Regions from separate parts of the Rhodococcus qingshengii JCM 15477 genome, predicted to be linked through region 3. Evidence: riboswitches for the same ligand, from Rfam matches in the RefSeq annotation. Region 3 holds a riboswitch; each other region holds the start of a gene.
What was found. Region 3 has a riboswitch for cobalamin ahead of M0639_RS05815 (ABC transporter substrate-binding protein). Riboswitches for the same ligand answer to the same signal wherever they lie in the genome.
Positions count from the first base shown of each region.

Region 1: linked by a shared signal. The riboswitch ahead of M0639_RS03530 (CbtB domain-containing protein) and the one ahead of M0639_RS05815 (ABC transporter substrate-binding protein) in region 3 are both predicted to bind cobalamin.
Region 2: linked by a shared signal. The riboswitch ahead of metE (5-methyltetrahydropteroyltriglutamate--homocysteine S-methyltransferase) and the one ahead of M0639_RS05815 (ABC transporter substrate-binding protein) in region 3 are both predicted to bind cobalamin.
Region 4: linked by a shared signal. The riboswitch ahead of M0639_RS05290 (FecCD family ABC transporter permease) and the one ahead of M0639_RS05815 (ABC transporter substrate-binding protein) in region 3 are both predicted to bind cobalamin.

Region 1 is NZ_CP096563.1:775,201-779,757, reverse strand. Features, by position in the region: gene M0639_RS03550 (helix-turn-helix transcriptional regulator) at 1-307, shown strand, start outside; gene M0639_RS03545 (HIT family protein) at 346-771, shown strand; gene M0639_RS03540 (alpha/beta fold hydrolase) at 756-1,493, opposite strand; gene mhuD (mycobilin-forming heme oxygenase MhuD) at 1,539-1,847, shown strand; cobalamin riboswitch at 1,936-2,074, shown strand; gene M0639_RS03530 (CbtB domain-containing protein) at 2,100-2,294, shown strand; gene M0639_RS03525 (CbtA family protein) at 2,285-3,061, shown strand; gene M0639_RS03520 (flavin-containing monooxygenase) at 3,121-4,557, opposite strand, start outside.
Region 2 is NZ_CP096563.1:5,032,997-5,037,553, forward strand. Features, by position in the region: gene M0639_RS22985 (ABC transporter permease) at 1-85, shown strand, start outside; gene M0639_RS22990 (sensor histidine kinase) at 86-1,210, shown strand; gene M0639_RS22995 (response regulator transcription factor) at 1,207-1,836, shown strand; gene M0639_RS23000 (helix-turn-helix domain-containing protein) at 2,056-2,493, shown strand; cobalamin riboswitch at 2,575-2,799, shown strand; gene metE (5-methyltetrahydropteroyltriglutamate--homocysteine S-methyltransferase) at 2,959-4,557, shown strand, end outside.
Region 3 is NZ_CP096563.1:1,275,859-1,280,415, forward strand. Features, by position in the region: gene M0639_RS05805 (FecCD family ABC transporter permease) at 1-728, opposite strand, end outside; gene M0639_RS05810 (class I SAM-dependent methyltransferase) at 725-1,477, opposite strand; gene M0639_RS05815 (ABC transporter substrate-binding protein) at 1,478-2,491, opposite strand; cobalamin riboswitch at 2,550-2,730, opposite strand; gene M0639_RS05820 (siderophore-interacting protein) at 2,772-3,629, opposite strand; gene M0639_RS05825 (hypothetical protein) at 3,786-3,944, shown strand; gene M0639_RS05830 (SDR family NAD(P)-dependent oxidoreductase) at 4,111-4,557, shown strand, end outside.
Region 4 is NZ_CP096563.1:1,162,422-1,166,978, reverse strand. Features, by position in the region: gene M0639_RS05300 (ABC transporter substrate-binding protein) at 1-406, opposite strand, end outside; gene M0639_RS05295 (ABC transporter ATP-binding protein) at 403-1,221, opposite strand; gene M0639_RS05290 (FecCD family ABC transporter permease) at 1,218-2,225, opposite strand; cobalamin riboswitch at 2,343-2,478, opposite strand; gene M0639_RS05285 (TetR/AcrR family transcriptional regulator) at 2,495-3,169, opposite strand; gene M0639_RS05280 (alpha/beta hydrolase) at 3,156-4,094, shown strand; gene M0639_RS05275 (cation diffusion facilitator family transporter) at 4,105-4,557, shown strand, end outside.

The DNA of each region.
Region 1 (4,557 bases), 500 kb from region 3:
CATCGCATCGTCGGACGTCGAGAAACTCGAATCGATGGCCGAAACGAAATCGCGTGCACTGGCCGAATTCTCGAAAAGGGCTCCTGCGGAATCTTTTCCGGAATTCGTACATATCGTGGAGCTGACCGAACGCGAACAGAAAGTCCTCTCACTCCTGGCGCTCGGCATGGGGTCGGCTGCGATGGCCGACAAACTGTACGTGTCCGTCAACACCGTCAAGACTCAACTGCGCACTCTCTACAAGAAGCTCGACGTACACAATCGAAACGAAGCGATCACGAGGGCACGCCAACTGCGCTTGCTGTAGTCGGGGTCGGATCTGATTTCGGACTACATTCTGTAGGCATGAGCACCGATTCCTGCGTCTTCTGCAAGATCGTCGCGCTGACCGAGCCGGCGATTCTCGTTCACGAGAGCGAGACAACTCTCGCATTCCTCGATGCACGGCCGGTGAGTCGCGGACACACCCTGGTGGTCCCCAAGCGTCATGCAGAGAACCTCGATGCTCTCGAAAGTCACGAAGGCGCAGAGATGTTCCGCGTCGGCACGCTCATCGCCGGAGCTCTACGCCGCTGCGACATCGCCGCTGACGGAGTCAACTTTCTCGTCAACGACGGGCGTGCCGCGGGCCAAACCGTGTTCCACTCGCACCTGCACGTCGTCCCCCGCCATCGCGGCGACAAGGCGAAGTTCGCTGCTGGACTCCTCGCCAGGCGAGCCGTCGAGCTGGAGCAGGTGGGCGCGTCGATCCGAAGTCAGCTCACGGTCTGAAGGAATTCCGTCACCACTTCGCGATAGCGCTGCGGTTGATCGTCGTGGACCAGGTGGCCTGCATCGGCAATACGTACGTACCGAGTTCCCGGCCTCTCGGCCATCTCTCGCATCTGTCCCTCAGGGGTGATGGTGAACTCTCCCTCGATCAGCAAGGTCGGCACCTCGATCGCCTTCCACTGATCCCAGAAATGCCTCGTGCCCCACTCCTCCGAGATGTCGCGGAAGGTCGACACGTCGCCGTGCAGGTACCACCCGTCGTCGCGGCGGTCGAAAGAATCGAGAAAGTACTGGCCGGCGACGGGGCCGAAGAATTCCTTCATCGCCTCCTCGGAAGCAAACGGCTGCGGCCACGCCGAGATCATCTGCGCCCAGTCCGCAGCGGTGCGTCCACGAAAGTCCGGGGCCATGTCTTCGAGGACCAGCGCACAAACCTTTTCGGGATGCGCGGCGGCGAAGCACCACGCATGCAGAGCCCCCATCGAATGACCGATCACGATCATCGGCTCCTCGATGGACGCAACCGCCGATGTCAGGTCCTCGACGAATGCCTCGGTAGTCAGTGCCGCTGGCGCCGGCCTGCCGTGACCGGCAGCGTCGAAGGTGTAGACGTGGCCGAACTCGCGGATCCACGGCACCTGGCGTAGCCACGTTCGGGAGCTGCCCATGAGGCCGTGCAACAACAGAATCGGTTGTCCCGTTCCACCTTCGTCATGCAACACGAGTGTCACGGTACGCGGTGAAGGTGCGCGGGTAATGTCGCTTGCATGGCAGTCGTGAAGATCAATGCAATCGAGGTCCCCGAGGGCGCCGGCCCCGAACTGGAGAAGCGCTTCGCAGCACGCGCTCACGCAGTCGAGAACTCCCCGGGCTTTCTCGGATTCCAACTCCTCCGCCCCACCGCCGGTGAGAGCCGCTACTTCGTGGTGACCCAATGGGAGTCCGAGCAGGCGTTCGCCGATTGGCGTGACGGCCCCGCCCGTGAAGCCCATTCCGGCGAGCGCGCGAAGCCCGTCGCTTCGGGTGCGTCGTTGCTCGAATTCGAAGTTGTCCTGGACGTCGCCGCAAAGAGCTGATCTCGAGCGATTGTGCCTGCCTTGGCGGGCACAATCGACGGTCATCTCGGCTTCACGCGTTGACACGGTGCGGGCTGTAGTGCAAAAGTTCGCATGTAAACGCGATGGTCCGACAGGAATCCGGTGAAAGCCCGGAGCGGTCGCGCCACTGTAATTCGAGGTGAAGTGCCTTTTTCGGCACGACAATTTCGACAGCCAGACACTTCGGCCATCGCATGGACCTAGGGGACGCGAAAATCCCAGGAGGCTTCGATGGCTCTCGCCTATTCTCCCGATACGTCGATCGATTCGACTCGTCTTGCTTTCCTCGCCGCTGCAGTAGTTCTGTTCGCGATGCTGGCTCTCTACCTGGTCGGATTCGACCAGGGCGCTATCTCTCGCACCGGCATGTACATGCATGAATTGATGCACGACGGTCGACACTTGATGGGCCTGCCGTGCCACTAGCCGACAATTTCACGAAGCTTCTCATTCGTGGTTTGTTGGCTGGTCTGATCGCAGGCATCCTTGCCGGCGGAGTTGCATTCGTGCTGGGTGAACCGCACGTCAACGCTGCCATTGCGATCGAAGAAGCCAACAGCGCCACCGGTGAGGTTTCCGGCGAAGCCGCTGGGCATTCGCACGGTGACGAAGAAGAACCACTGGTGAGCCGCGACGGGCAGCGCGCCGGGCTGTTCCTGGCCACAGCGCTTGCCGGACTGGCACTCGGGGCGATCTTCTCGGTCGTTGCCAATTACGCTCGACGACTCACCGGAATGTCCGGGCCGTTGTTGGCGATCGCCATCGCCGTCGGTGGTTGGCTGGCTATCGAGGCCGTCCCCTTTTTCAAGTACCCGGCCAATCCGCCGGCCGTCGGAGATCCCGACACCATCAACCAGCGCACACTGCTGTGGCTGGCCGCCGTGATTCTCGGGCTGCTGTCCGTCACCGCGGCAGCAGCGGCGGCAAAGGCAGTTTCCGGGCACGAGTTCCTCAGCGTGCGCATCGCTGCTCCGGTGGCTGCGTTCCTGGTGATCGTCGCGATCGGTTACGTCTCGCTTCCCGGCATCAACGAGGTGGGCGAGGACTTCCCGGCAACTCTGCTGTGGGAGTTCCGACTTTCCTCGCTCGCTACGCAGGCGACGCTCTGGCTCGTGCTCGGGTTGGCATTCGCCTTCCTCACCGAGCGCGCGACCAAGGACACCGAAGTAGCAAAGAAGTACGCCCTTCGCTGAACCTGCTGTGCGCCTTTATTAACCTCCCGCGGTTAATAAAGGCGCACAGCAGTTCTGTTTCAGCTCAGATGATGCACTTCCTGCAGTCCGTACACCGGTGTCGGGATGCCCTCGTAACGCGCCTTCAATTGCAACGCCAAGTACAGCGAGTAGTGGCGCGACTGGTGCAGATTGCCTCCGTGGAACCACAGCGCTTCCTGCTGCGTCGGCTTCCACATGTTGCGCTGCTCGCCTTCCCACGGTCCCGGATCCTTGGTGGTATTCGAGCCCAGGCCCCACACCTTGCCGACCTTGTCGGCGGTGTCCTGACCGATCAGATCCGCCACCCAGCCATTCATCGAGCCGTAGCCGGTCGCGTAGACCACCACGTCGGCAGGCAATTCCGTACCGTCTTCGAGGATCACGCTGTTCTCGGTCAGCTCACGAATGTTGCCGTGCGCGAGCTTGATGTCTCCATTGGCAACCAGTTCGGCAGCGCCGACATCGATGTAGTAGCCCGAGCCACGGCGTAGGTACTTCATGAACAGGCCCGAACCGTCGTCGCCCCAGTCGTGCTCGAAGCCCGCCTTCTCGAGGCGATCGTAGAAATCCTTGTCGCGCTCACGGATTGCGTCGTACACCGGGATCTGGAACTCGTGCATGATCCGGTACGGCAGCGAACCGAACGTGAGGTCCGCCTTGTGTGTCGTCATGCCGGCGGCCAGTGCTCGCTCCGAGTACAGATCGCCCAAGCCCAAATCCATCAGCGAATCCGACTTCACGATGTGCGTCGAGCTGCGCTGCACCATCGTGACGTCGATGCCGTTCTCCCACAGTGCACCGCAGATGTCGTGCGAGGAGTTGTTGGCCCCGATCACGACGACCTTCTTGCCCACGTACTGATCCGGGCCGGGGTGCTTGCTCGAGTGGTGCTGATCGCCGAGGAACTTGTCCTGCCCGGGGAACGTCGGAACGTTGGCCTTGCCGGACATACCCGTCGCCATCACCAACTGCTTGGGACGCAACGTCAGCTTCTCGCCGTTGCGGTTGACCTCGACGGTCCATTCCTGGGTCTTCTCGTCGAACGACGCCGAGGTGCAGGTCGTGGAACTCCAGTACGGAACCTCCATGACCTTGGTGTACATCTCGAGCCAGTCGCCGATCTTGTCCTTGGGCGCGAACACCGGCCAGTTGTCGGGGAACGGCATGTATGGCAGGTGGTCGTACCAAACCGGATCGTGCAGGCACAGGGACTTGTAGCGTCCGCGCCACTGATCGCCGGGTCGCTCATGGCTGTCGATCACGATGGCCGGTACTCCGAGCTGACGCATCCGGGCGCCGAGCGCGATGCCGCCCTGGCCGCCGCCGACGATCACGACGTAAGGCTGTGTGGTGTAACCGAGTTCGCGGTCTTCGATCTCCTTCTGCTCGGCCCACGTGATGCGGTTCGGGTCTGCCCCATGCTTGGCGCCGCGCGGACGACGAGTGCCCTTACCTTCTTCGTACCCCTTCAACTC
Region 2 (4,557 bases), 2.6 Mb from region 3:
CTGGATCGTCAATATCCTGGTGTGGTTCGCCATCTTCGCCGGCGGAGCGATCTGGCGGTTCCAACGAGATACGGAGCGTGTGTAGTTGTCGCAAACGACTGACCGAGAAGATTCCGTCGCGCTCCCGCGGCGGAATCGTTTCGGCGTTCTCTTCGCGGCGGTCTGGATGGTATTTCTCGGCGGGCCGCTGATCGAGGGGTGGAATCTACGCGACGAACTGCGCGGCTGGACAGGGATTCTCGCGACGATCGCCTTCAGTGCCCTCTACCTCTACACCTTCGCCACAACGCAGCAGCGGCGTCGAATGACGATGACTCGGCCGACGATTCGCGAAGCTGCACTGGCTCTGTCCGCCTTGACCGCGTTGGCCGCTGTGATGATCGTGAGCGTCGGTCCGACGGGTTTGGCAGCAGCACCGTACCTCGCGGTGACAGCGGTGACGCTGTTGCCGACCGTCGCCGGCGGCATTCTCGCCTTGGTGTTCGCGGCCTCCGTGGAGATAGTCAGCCTCTCGTCCCGATGGGGGAACTACTCCGGACTCTCACTCGGAGTCTGCGCGGCCGCGTTCGCGACCTGGGGAATCATGTCCCTGATCAGCCGCAACTTCGCCATACTCCACGAACGCGAAGAGCAGGAGCAGCGGGCAATCATGGAGGAGCGAACGAGGATGGCGCGGGATCTGCACGACATCCTCGGGCACTCGCTGACCGTCATCACGATCAAAGCCGAACTGGCCAATCGCCTACTCGATGTCGATATCGAACGTGCACGCAGCGAACTCGACGACCTCGAAAGGCTCTCTCGAGACGCGCTGGCGGACGTGCGCTCGGCCGTCGAAGGATTTCGTGGGATTTCTCTTCCCGTCGAGATAGCCCGAGCGCGAGAGGCATTGCGTGCGGCTGGTATCGAAGACGAGGTGCCGAGCAGTACCGACATGGTTCCCACGCGTCTTCGGGAACTCTTTGCATGGACGATCCGTGAGGGCGTCACCAACGTCGTTCGACACAGCGGTGCGACCCACTGCCGGATCACGGTCGACGAAAATAGTGCGTCGGTCGTCGACGACGGACGAGGGGCCGAGTCGACGTCTTCCGGAAACGGTCTGATCGGATTGCGCGAGCGCGCCGGAGCGTCGGGCGCACGAGTGATCATCACTCATCCCCAGCCGCAGGGGTTTGCACTTCAAGTAGTCGAACAGGAGACAGAGTGAACAGCCAGGGCGATCGAGCAACCATACGGCTGCTCTTGGCGGACGATCAGGCGCTCGTGCGAGGAGCTTTGGCCGCGCTGCTCGATCTGGAATCCGACCTGTCCGTGGTAGCCGAGGTCGGTCGCGGCGACGAGGTGGTGTCCGCCGTTCTCGAACACCGCCCGGACGTCGCGCTTCTGGACGTCGAGATGCCCGGCATGGACGGAATCGCCGCGACGGCGGCCCTTCGCGAGGCAGCACCCGACACCCGGGTTCTGATCGTCACCACGTTCGGCCGTCCCGGATTTCTTCGTAAAGCCCTGCACGCCGGGGCCGGCGGGTTCGTCGTCAAGGACACCCCCGCCAGGCAGCTTGCCGACGCGGTCAGGCGTGTCCACGCCGGACTGCGCGTCGTCGATCCCACCCTTGCGGCCGACAGCCTCGTCAGCGGCGAGTCGCCCCTGACGGAGCGTGAGACCCAAGTACTGCGCGCCGCTCACGACGGCGCACCCGTGGCAGCCATCGCAGGGGCGCTCTTCCTGTCTGCCGGGACAGTTCGAAATCATCTGTCATCCGCGATGGGTAAGACGGGTGCGTCGACGCGCGCGGAAGCCGTCAGAATCGCCGAGTCGAACGGCTGGCTCTGATCCGCGCGTCTGGAATAGCCTTCCCCGGCAAATAGTTCGCCGTTCGATTCGTGATGGCGATTTGTCCAGATCACTCAAAGTAGGGACCTTCTACCCTAGGGATTTTCCCTGCAAACGACCGCTTCGCGAGAATCCGAAACAGCTAATCGTTCGATACCTGGCTATGATGCAGTTAATTGAATCGACGGAGCCTGTGCGTAGCGGGGGAAGGGACGTCTCATGTCGAACCAGTTCAACGATCGCTTGAACTCGCTGTTCGAGACTGCCGACTTTCACGTCACCAACGCGATGGTCGTTCGCGGCATGACCGAGTTCGGCTGCCGTATCTCCACGCCGTACCTGTCGCAACTGCGCACCGGCGTCCGAACCAATCCGTCACCCGAAGTGGTTGCCGCCCTCGCCCACTTCTTCAACGTCCATCCGGACTACTTCTACGCCCCGTCCGATCACACTCCGCCCGCGATCTCAGGTGGCGAGGCAGACCTCTCCCTCCTCGAACAGCTGCACAACGTGCGCCTGCGGAACCTCACCTCCCGTGTCGTCGACCTCTCACCGTCTTCACAGGATCTGCTTGTCGAAATGGCGGAGAATCTACGTTCCTCCGAAAATCTTCCGCGTGTACCACCGGACTCGAATTCCTACATGTCACGCGCATAGCGCCCTTCGCCGACTCTCCTTGACTGCTCAGGGAGGGTTGGCCTTATGCTGGTCGATGCAGCTGGTTCGCCCGGCACGGTCATGAGGAGCCCCGAAGACCGGTCCCGGCGTCGAAGCTCCGTCAGCGCAAGCTGTCGGGGTGAGAGGGAACCCGGTGAAAATCCGGGACTGTCCCGCAGCGGTAAGCAGGAACGACCGCCGTTCATGTGCACTGGGCATCCGCCTGGGAAGCGACGGCCAGTAGGTTCGATCCAACTCGATCGAGTGCCCGCGAGTCCGAAGACCTGCCGACTGTGTCGGGCACGCCGTGCCCGACGGTCCACCGCCTCGTGGAATGGGCGTGTAGATCTCCATCGGACCTCGCGTGCGGTGCGGGCAGTGCTGCCCGCTGAAACTCGGGGTCTCGTGAGGTATACCCGTCTGCCGGCAGTGGCCATCAGTGCATTGGCAATCTGGAGAAACTCCGTGACAACAACATTCACTTCGACCGTGCTGGGCTCACCGCGCATCGGTCCTCATCGAGAACTCAAGCGGGCAACCGAAAGCTACTGGGCAGGGCGCATCGACGCCGACGCCCTGCAGGCTGTCGCCCGTGACCTCCGTCGGCAGGGCTTGGCCGACCTCCGTGACCTGGGCCTCGACTCCGTCCCGGTCAATACCTTCTCCTTCTACGACCAGATGCTCGACACCGCAGTTCTTCTCGGCGCGCTGCCCGACCGCGTCGCGTCGGTCGCCGATCCGTTGGACCGCTACTTTGCCGCTGCCCGTGGGACGGACACCATCGCGCCGCTCGAAATGACGAAGTGGTTCGACACCAACTACCACTACCTGGTGCCGGAGATCTCGCCGTCCACCACGTTCGCACTCGACCCGTCCAAGGTCTTGTCCGAACTGGCAGAAGCACTTTCCGACGGCATTGCAGCCCGCCCGGTCGTCATCGGACCGGTCACCTTCCTGCTGCTCTCGAAGGCTGTCGGCACTGACGAGCCGCTGCTCTCGCGACTCGAAGAACTACTCCCCCTCTACGCGGATCTACTCGGCCGGCTCGCGAAGGCCGGTGCGAGCTGGGTTCAGCTCGACGAACCGGCCCTCGTGGGCGATCGCACCGACGAGGAAATCGAAGCGGCACGCGCTGCGTACGAACAGCTTTCAGCGCTGTCCGAGCGGCCGTCGATCCTGTTGGCGTCGTACTTCGGTTCGCTGCGTGAGGCGCTGCCCGCGCTTGCGTCCACCGACGTCGAAGGATTTGCCGTCGACCTGGTGGCCGGTCAGGATTCGATCGGCTCCGTCCCCGAACTCGCCCGCAAACTGGTCGTCGCCGGTGTGGTCGACGGACGAAACATCTGGCGGTCGGATCTGGATTCGGCACTGAGCACGTTGGGTGCTCTGTTGGGCAGCGTGGATACTCTTGCCGTCTCCACATCGTGCTCCCTGCTGCATGTTCCGTACACTCTCGACGCAGAGGCCGATGTCGACAAGGCCCTGCGCTCGTGGCTCGCGTTCGGCACCGAGAAGGTCAAGGAAGTAGTAACTCTCGCAACCGCTCTCACACAGGGCCGAGAGTCGGTGGAGGACGAGTTCGCTCTGGCACGAGCGGCCGCGTCGACCCGCAAGGACGATCGCAGACTCAATGATGCGAGTGTTCGGGGACGCCTGGCCGCCGTGCTGAACTCGGCGACCGGTCGCGCGCCCGCCGCCGAACGTCGCGCTGCCCAGGACGAACTGCTTTCTCTGCCGCCGCTGCCCACGACGACTATCGGTTCGTACCCGCAAACCTCGAAGATCCGCATCGCTCGCGCAGCACTGCGCACGGGCGAGATCGACGAAGCCGAGTACGTCAACCGTATGCGCGCCGAAGTTGCCGAAGTTGTTGCGCTCCAGGAAAAGCTGGACCTGGACGTTCTTGTTCACGGTGAGCCGGAACGCAACGACATGGTCCAGTACTTCGCGGAGCAGTTGGACGGATTCTTCGCCACCGCCAACGGTTGGGTCCAGTCGTACGGCACCCGCTGCGTGCGTCCGCCGATTCTGTACGGCGACGTCTCCCGCCCGAAACAGATGACC
Region 3 (4,557 bases):
CCCAGCGACGACGCCGCGTCCTCGCCGAAGGCAAAGGCGTCGAGTGCGCGGGAGTGAGTCAGACAGACCACGAGGCCGACTGCGACCACCGCAGCGCAGAGTGCGACGTCGAGCCAGTCGGCGCCGCCGAGTGAGCCCAGGAGCCAGAACATCACGCCGCGGGTCTGCTCGGGATCGGCCGAGGTGATGACGATGAACGAGGTGAGCGCGGAGAACAGTTGGGTCGCGGCGACACCGGCCAGGATCACCCGATCCGGCGTGCCGCCGGCCGCATGGGCGAGCAGCAACACAAGGGCGAAGGAGATCACCGCGCCGATGAAGGCGCCGCTCGACAAGCCGATCACTCCCGACCCGACTCCGAGGATCACGATCAGTACGGCACCGGTCGAGGCGCCGGACGAGATACCGAGGACAAACGGATCGGCCAGCGGATTGCGAAGCAGCGACTGCATGATCGCACCGCACAACCCGAGACCGGCACCGCAGAGCGCGGCGAGCAGGGTACGCGGCAGACGGAGGTCCCAGACGATGCCGTCACGGATAGGGGTGACGTCCGCCGCGGTACCGCGGAGATGGCCGACGACGATCGAAGCCACCTCACCGACCGACAGACCGGCCGGCCCCAACGTGATCGCCACGGCAGCCGATCCGGCCAGCGTGACAACACCGATCATCCACAGCAGGGTGACGGTCGTCGGGTTGTCACGCAGCCGAACTCTTGTCGTCATCTCACGCCGTAGACCACGTAGTCGTCGAACAGCTGCCAGACCGTCCCTGACTCCCGAAAACCTGCTTGCGCGAGCGCCGCCAACTGGAAGTCGACGGCCGTGGGCGCAGTGGCGTCACGTCCGGCGAATCTGCGCTCTCGCTCGTCGGTCATTGGTCCGATGCCGGGAGTTGCCCGCAACTCCTCCCACCAGCTCTCCCACTCGGGAGCACCGGCAGCAAAGGCGGAGCGTTGCGTCTGCTCGTCGTGAGCCTTCGCCCATCGCCCGATGACAGGGAAGCGGCTGTCGAAACGAAAGTGATCACCGTTGAGCAGGACTCCGTCCGGACTCAGCAGTTCGCGGCACTGCCGGTACACCTCGACGAGCTGCTGCGGTTGCAACCAGTGCAGCGCGGTTGTCGACACTATCGCCTGAACCGGCGCAGCCACCGAATTCGGCCAATCGGCTCCCGCCAGATCTGCGTCGATCAGCTGCAGTCGGTCACCGAAACGCGTCGACGACTGGCGGGCGAGCTCCAGCAGCATCGGGTCGTAGTCGATCCCCACAACGCTCGCATGCTCGAACTTCTCGAGAATTCGGGCGCTCAGTGAACCCGGCCCGCAGGCCAGGTCGACAACCGTGAACGGGGTGTGCGCGTGCTGCAATTCGAGAACGTCGAGAATCACGTCGAAGCGCTTCTCACGGTCGGCGATGTATGCCGCCTGCTGGTCGTCCCACTGGCGCACCAGTTCACAGATCTCCGCGGACATCTAGACCACACCCAACTGGCGCAGCCCGTCGGAGAGCTGTTCGATGCCACCGACATTGCGGATCGAGGGATCCATCGTCGTTCCTTCGAGGATGATGTAACGCTTGTTCTTCACTGCGGTGAGCTTGCTGGCGACCGGGTCCGATTCGAGGAACGCGATCTTGTCTGCGGCACTGTCGCCGTCTCCACCGCGGTCGAGATCTGCGAGCACCAGCACGGTCGGGTCTCGATCGAGGACACTCTCCCAACCGATTTCGGGCCAGTACTGCTTGTTGTCGTCGAAGGCGTTCTTCGCACCCACCGCGTCGGTCATGATTCCCGGTGCACCGCAGCACCCGGCGAAGTACGGAGTCTTCGTGGCTGCGTACCACCACGCCAGCGTCACGTTCTCAGCTCCCAGTGCCGCCGTGGCGGTGGCCGCGCGATCCTTCAAATTCTCGGTGAGCTCGACACCTTTGTTCTTGACATCGAACAGTGTTGCCACGTCGTCGATTTCGTCGTACAAGTCGTCGAGCGTGAGGGCCTTGCTCTGCTCGGCATCCTGACCGGTGCACTCGCTGGGTGACTGATATGTCGCGACACCGAGGTCGGTGAACTTGATCCGGTCGGCGATGCCCTCCGAGGTGAACGTGTAGTTGAACGTCGTGTAGACCATGTCCGGTTCGCGTTCGAGGACACTTTCGAATGACGGGAACTCGGTGTCGAACGCCTGGACCTGACCACGCGCCTCGCGCAGTTCTGGGAGGACATCGTCATCGCTCATGGCGTACCCGGCCATCCGGTCCTGCACTCCCAGCGCGAACAGCATCTCTGCTGCAGGTTGATTTACCGCGATTGCCCGTTCGATCGGTCGCTCCACCGTGACGTCTCGGCCACAGTTCTGGACTGTCACGCGCGATTGTTCGGAAGAGTTGGATAGTCGGGCAGCACTGTCGTCGGAGGAGCAGGCAACCAACGACGCGCTCAACAGGGCAGCGACGGCGGCGGCGGGTAGGCGAAGTCTGGACAGACGCATGGAATCTCGTTCTCGCAGGGGCTCGTTCGCGGAGCCCGTTACCGTGTGAACAGGCGCCTGTTGACCCCTGCTGCCAGCCGGTATTCGGACTCGAGATCGCCCCACCCGAGCGCCTTCCCAGATTCTCATCCAGTGGCGTAAGCCCGGGCGGTCACCCTCACCGCTGCGCGTCAGTTCCGGATTCACACCGGATTCCCTGACCCCCTGTGTGGAGGTCCGCTGGCACAGAGGAACTTATCACCGCAGTGCACCGCCGGTCAGGTCGGCTGGTGTGAGGCAATCAGATCTCGATGGCCAGGTCGTCGATGTCGGTGAGGGTTCCGCCGTCGGCGAGGATGCGCTCGTAGTTCTCGCGTCGACGGAGGTCGATTTCGGTGTTGCTGACGCCCTCCTTCCAATATCCGAATATCGCGACGTCGTTTTTGTCGAGTCCGACGGTCGATCGAAAGTGCTTCCGGATTGCGCGCATCTCGTTGCGTTCACCGGCGCCCCACACGACGTAGCTCGCGGGATTGGCGAGCTCGCGTGCTCGTACCGCCAGTGGGCCGTCGGGCTCGGTCGGATCTGCGCTCACGCGGTGAAGCTCCAGGCCGGGGAGGGCGGGCAGTTCGGCGAAGGCGACCTCGTCATCTGTTGTGACCCAGCCGATTCCGACGACGTCGGTAGGTAACTGCTCGATGATCGAGTGCAATGCGGGTATTGCGGTGCCGTCCAGAAAAAGTGCGATACGTCGACCAGGAACATCAGGGATCAAGAAGTGTGGCCGCGGACCGGTGAGGCCGAAGGTGTCACCGACGGCCAACGCTGCTGCCCACCTCATCATCGGACTGGTCTGTCCGTGCAGGACCACATCGACGACGATCGATCCGCTCGCTGAATCGTAGGAACGCACCGTGTACACGCGCGAAGCGTCGTCGAAGGCCGGCCCGAGATTCATGCGTACGGTCACATTCGGGCGTGACCAGGTCGGATCGTCGGTCGACTCCGTCAAACGAGCTGTGATCCGCAGCAGGTGATCGCTCGGTCGCTCCATCGCTTCGACGATCGCGAGAACGTCGTTGAGTCCGCGATTGTGGTCAGCGGTCCGTAGGACGGTCGTCGGGGGAGTTGTTGTGCGCGAGGCGTCTGCATGTGTCATCGACTGTGCTCCTGGATCGGGTTTTCGGGATGCCGCCAGGTTAGTGCTGCCTAAGTCGAGCGAGTTGTCCAGAAGTGACATCTGATTACCTGAATGATTCGGGTCTCGAAACGACGCGGTTGAGCGAGTGGTGCCGGCGCTGCTACCGTGCCTGTGATGTCCATACGCCGCTGTTCTCTCGCTTCCGGCCGTGCACTGCGCACGGCCCGATTCGGCGTAGCGACTTTCCGACGTGGGCGTAAGGCGATCGACCGCCGCCCGTCCGGTCTTGTCTGGATCGAAAGAGCCTTGGCCGCACCGGCCGGATCCGTCTGACATTCGCCACTTCGGCGAGCATTGCCTCGCCGAGATTTCGCAGTGCCACACCTGTTGCAGTGCTGCGCATTTCCCGTACCTGAAGTTGCTCGCGGGTGAGTTGTGAGTGTCGGCGCCACCGAGCCTGGAATGCCAGCCAACTCGTTTTCGTGAAAGGTACACAGCAATGAATCGTTTCGAAGGTCGTCGTATTCTCGTCACCGGCGCAGGATCTGGAATCGGGCAGGCCACCGCGCTGCGGTTGCTCGCCGAAGGTGGCCGCGTGGTCGCTGCCGACATCTCCGAGCAGGGTTTGGCGAACACCCGGAAATCGGCAGAACATGCTTCGACGGAGGATCGCCTCGACACCGTCGTCGTCGATATCGGTGACGAGGGTTCCGTCATCAAGGTTGTGGGTCAGGCGATTTCGTCTCTCGGGGAATTGGACGTACTGGTCAACGCCGCCGGGATACTGCGTGGTGGGCACACCCACGAGACCTCGCTGGACCTGTGGAATCAGGTGCTCTCCGTGAATTTGACGGGCACTTTCCTCGTCACGCGCCAGGCACTGCCGGCTCTCCTTGCCACCGGCAACGCAGTCGTGGTGAATTTCAGTTCCACCTCCGCTGCCTTC
Region 4 (4,557 bases), 110 kb from region 3:
CGGAGGCGCCCTTGAACAAGCCACTGTAGGAGCCGACCACCAGGTCCGCCTGCTTACCCAGAATCGTCTCCATCGTGATCGTTCCGTCCAGGTGTGGGACGTCCGCAATTCCAGGGCCGAACATCGACTCCATGACCGCGTCGTTGTTCGTGTTCAACACGACGGCAGCGAGACGATCCAGACCGCCGACTCGGAGAATGGTGCCGATATTGGCCGCATTGCTTGTGGCAACAACCTTTTCGATCGGAAGTTGGAAAGTGCTTTCCGTTCCGCAGTTCTCCAGCGTGACCGAAGTCTTGTCCGCGGCTTCGTCGACGGGCGCGGTTGCCGAGCATCCGGACACGGCCAACAACGCTGTCGCGGCTACAACCGCACCGAACGACGCGCGGGTCTTGACGTGTATCAAAGTGCACTCTCCGAAAATGTGTGTTGTGGTTGAGAATTTCGTGATTCGAATACGAGGTGTGAACGGCCTGTCGCGGGGTTCACGAGTTCGAAAGTCTCGACGCCGAAAACAGTTGCCACCACCGAGGTGGTGAGTACGTCGGATGGATGTCCGAACGCCCTGGCCACTCCATCCGCGAGCACGAGCACCCGATCGCACACTGCCGCAGCCAAATCGAGGTCGTGCAGTGCCATGATCACCGTCCGGTCCAACGACCGGACCAGATCGAGCAGTTCGAGTTGATGCCGGATGTCGAGATGATTGGTCGGCTCGTCGAGGATGAGCACACCGGCGTCCTGCGCGAGACCTCGGGCGAGAAACACCCGCCGACGCTCACCGCCGGAAAGCGTGTCCATCGAAGAGAACCGGTGCTCGATCATTCCGACCTCGCCCAGAGCACGATCGACGACGGCATTCTCGTGCTTTCCACCGACGCTCCAGGGCTTTGCATGTGGTGTGCGGCCCAGACTCACGTACTCGTGAACCAACAAATCGGCGGGACTCTGCTCTTCCTGCGCCACAAAGGAAATGGCTTTGGCCCGCGACCGCGCGGGCATCGCGTGCACGGAGTCGCCGCCGACACGAATGTCACCGCCGGCGATCGGCCCGAGACCGGCGAGAGCACGCAAGAACGTCGACTTGCCCGATCCGTTCGGACCAACCACGCCGACTACTGCACCGGCGTCGGCCGCGATGTCGACGCCTTTGACGATGGTTCGACGGTCGATGCGGACAACTACTCCGGACGCGGTCAGCGCCAGGGCTCGGGCGCTCACGAACTGCCACCGAATCGGTAGCGCCGACGGCCGAGAAGCAGGAGAAACAGCGGGGCCCCGATCACCCCGGTCACCACGCTCAGCGGGATCTCGGTCGGCCGCAACGAGGTCCGCGCCACGACGTCGACCCACACCAGGAAGGACGCGCCGATCAGTGCTGCCGCCGGTAACACCACTCGATGTCTGGCTCCGACAAGCATGCGTGTGACGTGCGGTATGACCAGGCCTACGAAGGCAATCGCGCCGGACACCGCAACCATCGTGCCGACCAACGCTGCCAGCACGCCGAACAGCACGTTTCGCAGGGTTCGGATGGGAATACCGAGCGAAGCCGCGACGTCCGGTCCGGCCGCCAGCGCGTCCAGCCAACCGTGCAGCGCGAACACCGCTGCCGTCAGCAGGAACACAACGATGACCGGCGCCCACAACTTGTCCCAGGATGCCCCGGCCAAACTTCCCAGGAGCCAGAACAATACGGACTGCGCGGCCTGGGAATCATTGGTACGCAGCACCAGAAAACTCGCGATCGCCGACAGGGCGGATGCGGTAACGGTGCCGGTCAGAACCAATCGCAGTGGAGTGATACCGCCTTGCAGCGTCGCGATGGTGAAGACGAGAATCGCAGCTCCCAACGCCCCGATCATCGCGCCGAAACTGAGCGCCCACACTCCCGCGCCGGCGAACAGTCCGGTGGTGATGACGGCGGTGGCACCGACACTCGCGCCGGACGACACTCCCAGCAGGTGGGGATCGGCGAGAGCGTTACGGACGAGGGTTTGCACCACCGCGCCGGCGACGGCAAGACCAGCGCCGACGGCCAGACCGAGCAGTACCCGAGGTGCTCTGATCCCCCACACGATCGCAAGTTCGGAACGCGTGACGGGTGGGCCTCCGAAGCGCGAGTGCACCACGTCCACCACAGTGGACACGGGGAGCATCTCGGATCCGAACGCCAACGCGCACACAGCAGAGAGCACGGTGACGATCACCAGAGCGGGCAGCACGATACCCGGACCGAGTCGTCCTCGCGGTGCACCAGCCTTCGGCGCAGGCAGGTGGGTAGGTGGAGACAGAGCTCCGCCAACAGCATTCATGGTGTGACCGATCCATCCTCGTGGCATGACACAACGTCAACGAGGGTGGTATCTGGCTACGGTCGACGCAGGGACGACCTCACAGTGGCGGGACCGCGCCGGAATTGCACCGACTTCCCATTACCTCGATGATGACGTCAGAACCATAACGGACCGCGGTCACCATTCTCGACACCGGATCAAGGTTGCGACCCGATCATCGATCTCGCGTGCCGTACGACGGCTTCCGTTCGCACTCGAAGTTCTTCGGGTGAATCCGATTCCAGCACAACCCGATGCACCTGACTGTCCACGGCAGTCACGGTCAGCCGCGACGTCAACAACGCATCCTCCGCACTGAAACCGTGGCTCTGGAGTCGCTCCGAAAAGCCTAGTACCAGTTGACGATTCATTTCTTCGACCTGCTCGATGAGCTCACGCGTACGCGGAACCTGATCGTAGAGCAGGTGAAAGAACTCTCGCGGCTTACTGTTCACTTCGACCGCGCACTCCACCAACATCCGGACGGCCTCCTCCGGGGTGAGCTCACGCTCGACGATGTCGGCAAGGCAGAGCGCAAAACTCTCCCGCGCAGCACTCACGTGACGGTTCGCCAACTCCGAGAGGATCTCGTACTTGTCGCCGAAATACTGGTAGAGCGAGCCCACCGACACCCCTGCTTCGTCAGCGATCCGGTTGGTGGTCGCTGCCATGGCTTCCGAAGCGAAAACGCGAGTAGCTGCCTCCAGGATCGCGTCGTAGGTAGCCCTCGAGCGCTGCTGGGAGGGCCTTTTCCGCCGAGTCGACACGGTCCTCCGATGCGAGTTGTCAGCCGCGACGCCGATACCGAGAATTGTGTAGGTGACCAGCGCCAATTACTCGAAGTTTATGCCCGACCGGTACACCGACCACATGCCGGCGCCGACCCCGACGTGGTGGGAGTGGAACGGCAACACCGTCCACGTCGCACGGGCCGTGGTTCCAGACGCGCCGGTTCGTGTTCTCGGCATCCACGGCGCCGGCGGCTACTCGGGCGCGTTGTGGCCGTTCGCCGGGATCGGCGTGAAACTCGGAGCCGAAGTCCTCTTCCCTGACCTTCCGCTGTACGGCGACACCGTCGTAGCCGATCCCGCCGGCGTCCGGTACGAGCAGTGGGTCGATCTCCTCTGCGATCTCGTCCGGGCCGAGAAGGCAGCCGACGATCGGCCGCTGGTGTTGTTGGGAGCCAGCATCGGCGGTCTGCTGGCCTACGAGGTAGCCGCGCGGACCGGTCTGGCCGACGCCGTCGTCGCTACCTGCCTGCTCGATCCCTCGGATCCATCGGCCAGAGCTGCCGCGGCGCGGTTCGGCCCGATGGGTGTCTACGGCGCTCCCCTGATGCGGCGCACCGAACGACTGGTGGGCCGTATCCGCGTGCCCATCCGTTGGGTCGCCGACGTGGCGAACATGAGCAGCAATCGGGAGCTCGCAACGCTGTGCGCAACCGATCCGCGCGGTGGCGGTGTTCGGGTGCCACTCGGATTCCTCAGCAGCTACTTCTCGTTCGACCACACCGCACCCGAAGCATTTCGGACGACGCCCGTTCTGCTCACCCACCCGGCCGACGACCGATGGACGCCACCCGAACTGAGCCTGCAGTTCCTCCGCCGCATCAACGCACCCACCGAATTCGTGATGCTGGACGGGTGCGGGCACTTTCCCGTCGAAGAGCCGGGCCTGACGCAGTTCCACGACGCCGTCGCCACACTGCTGCACTCCGTCGCCGAGCGTCACCGCACGAAACCGTCGTCACCCGCCTAGCCTGAGAATCGTGAGCACCGAAACGGAAGCATCGGCCGACGAGAGCACCACGACAGTCGTACTGGCGTTTGCGGCGAACGCGCTGATCGCCGGTGCCAAGACGGCGGCCGCCATCGTCACCGGATCTGCATCGATGGTCGCAGAGGCCACCCACTCCTGGGCCGATACCGGCAACGAAGTGCTGCTGCTGATCGCGAACCGCCGCTCGAAAAGGGTTCCCGACCGAGACCAGCCACTCGGCTACGGCCGGGAGGCCTACATCTGGTCGATGTTCGCCGCCCTCGGACTGTTTGCACTCGGCGCGGGTGTCTCGATCACCCATGGCATCCAGGAACTGTTCCATTCCGAACCGGCGTCCGACTTCGGTGTCGCCTACGCCGTCCTCGGCGTCTCGTTCATCCTCGAAGGCATCTCGTTCCGGCAGGCGTACAAACAACTCCGAAACGAAGCGTCCGCCGTGAAC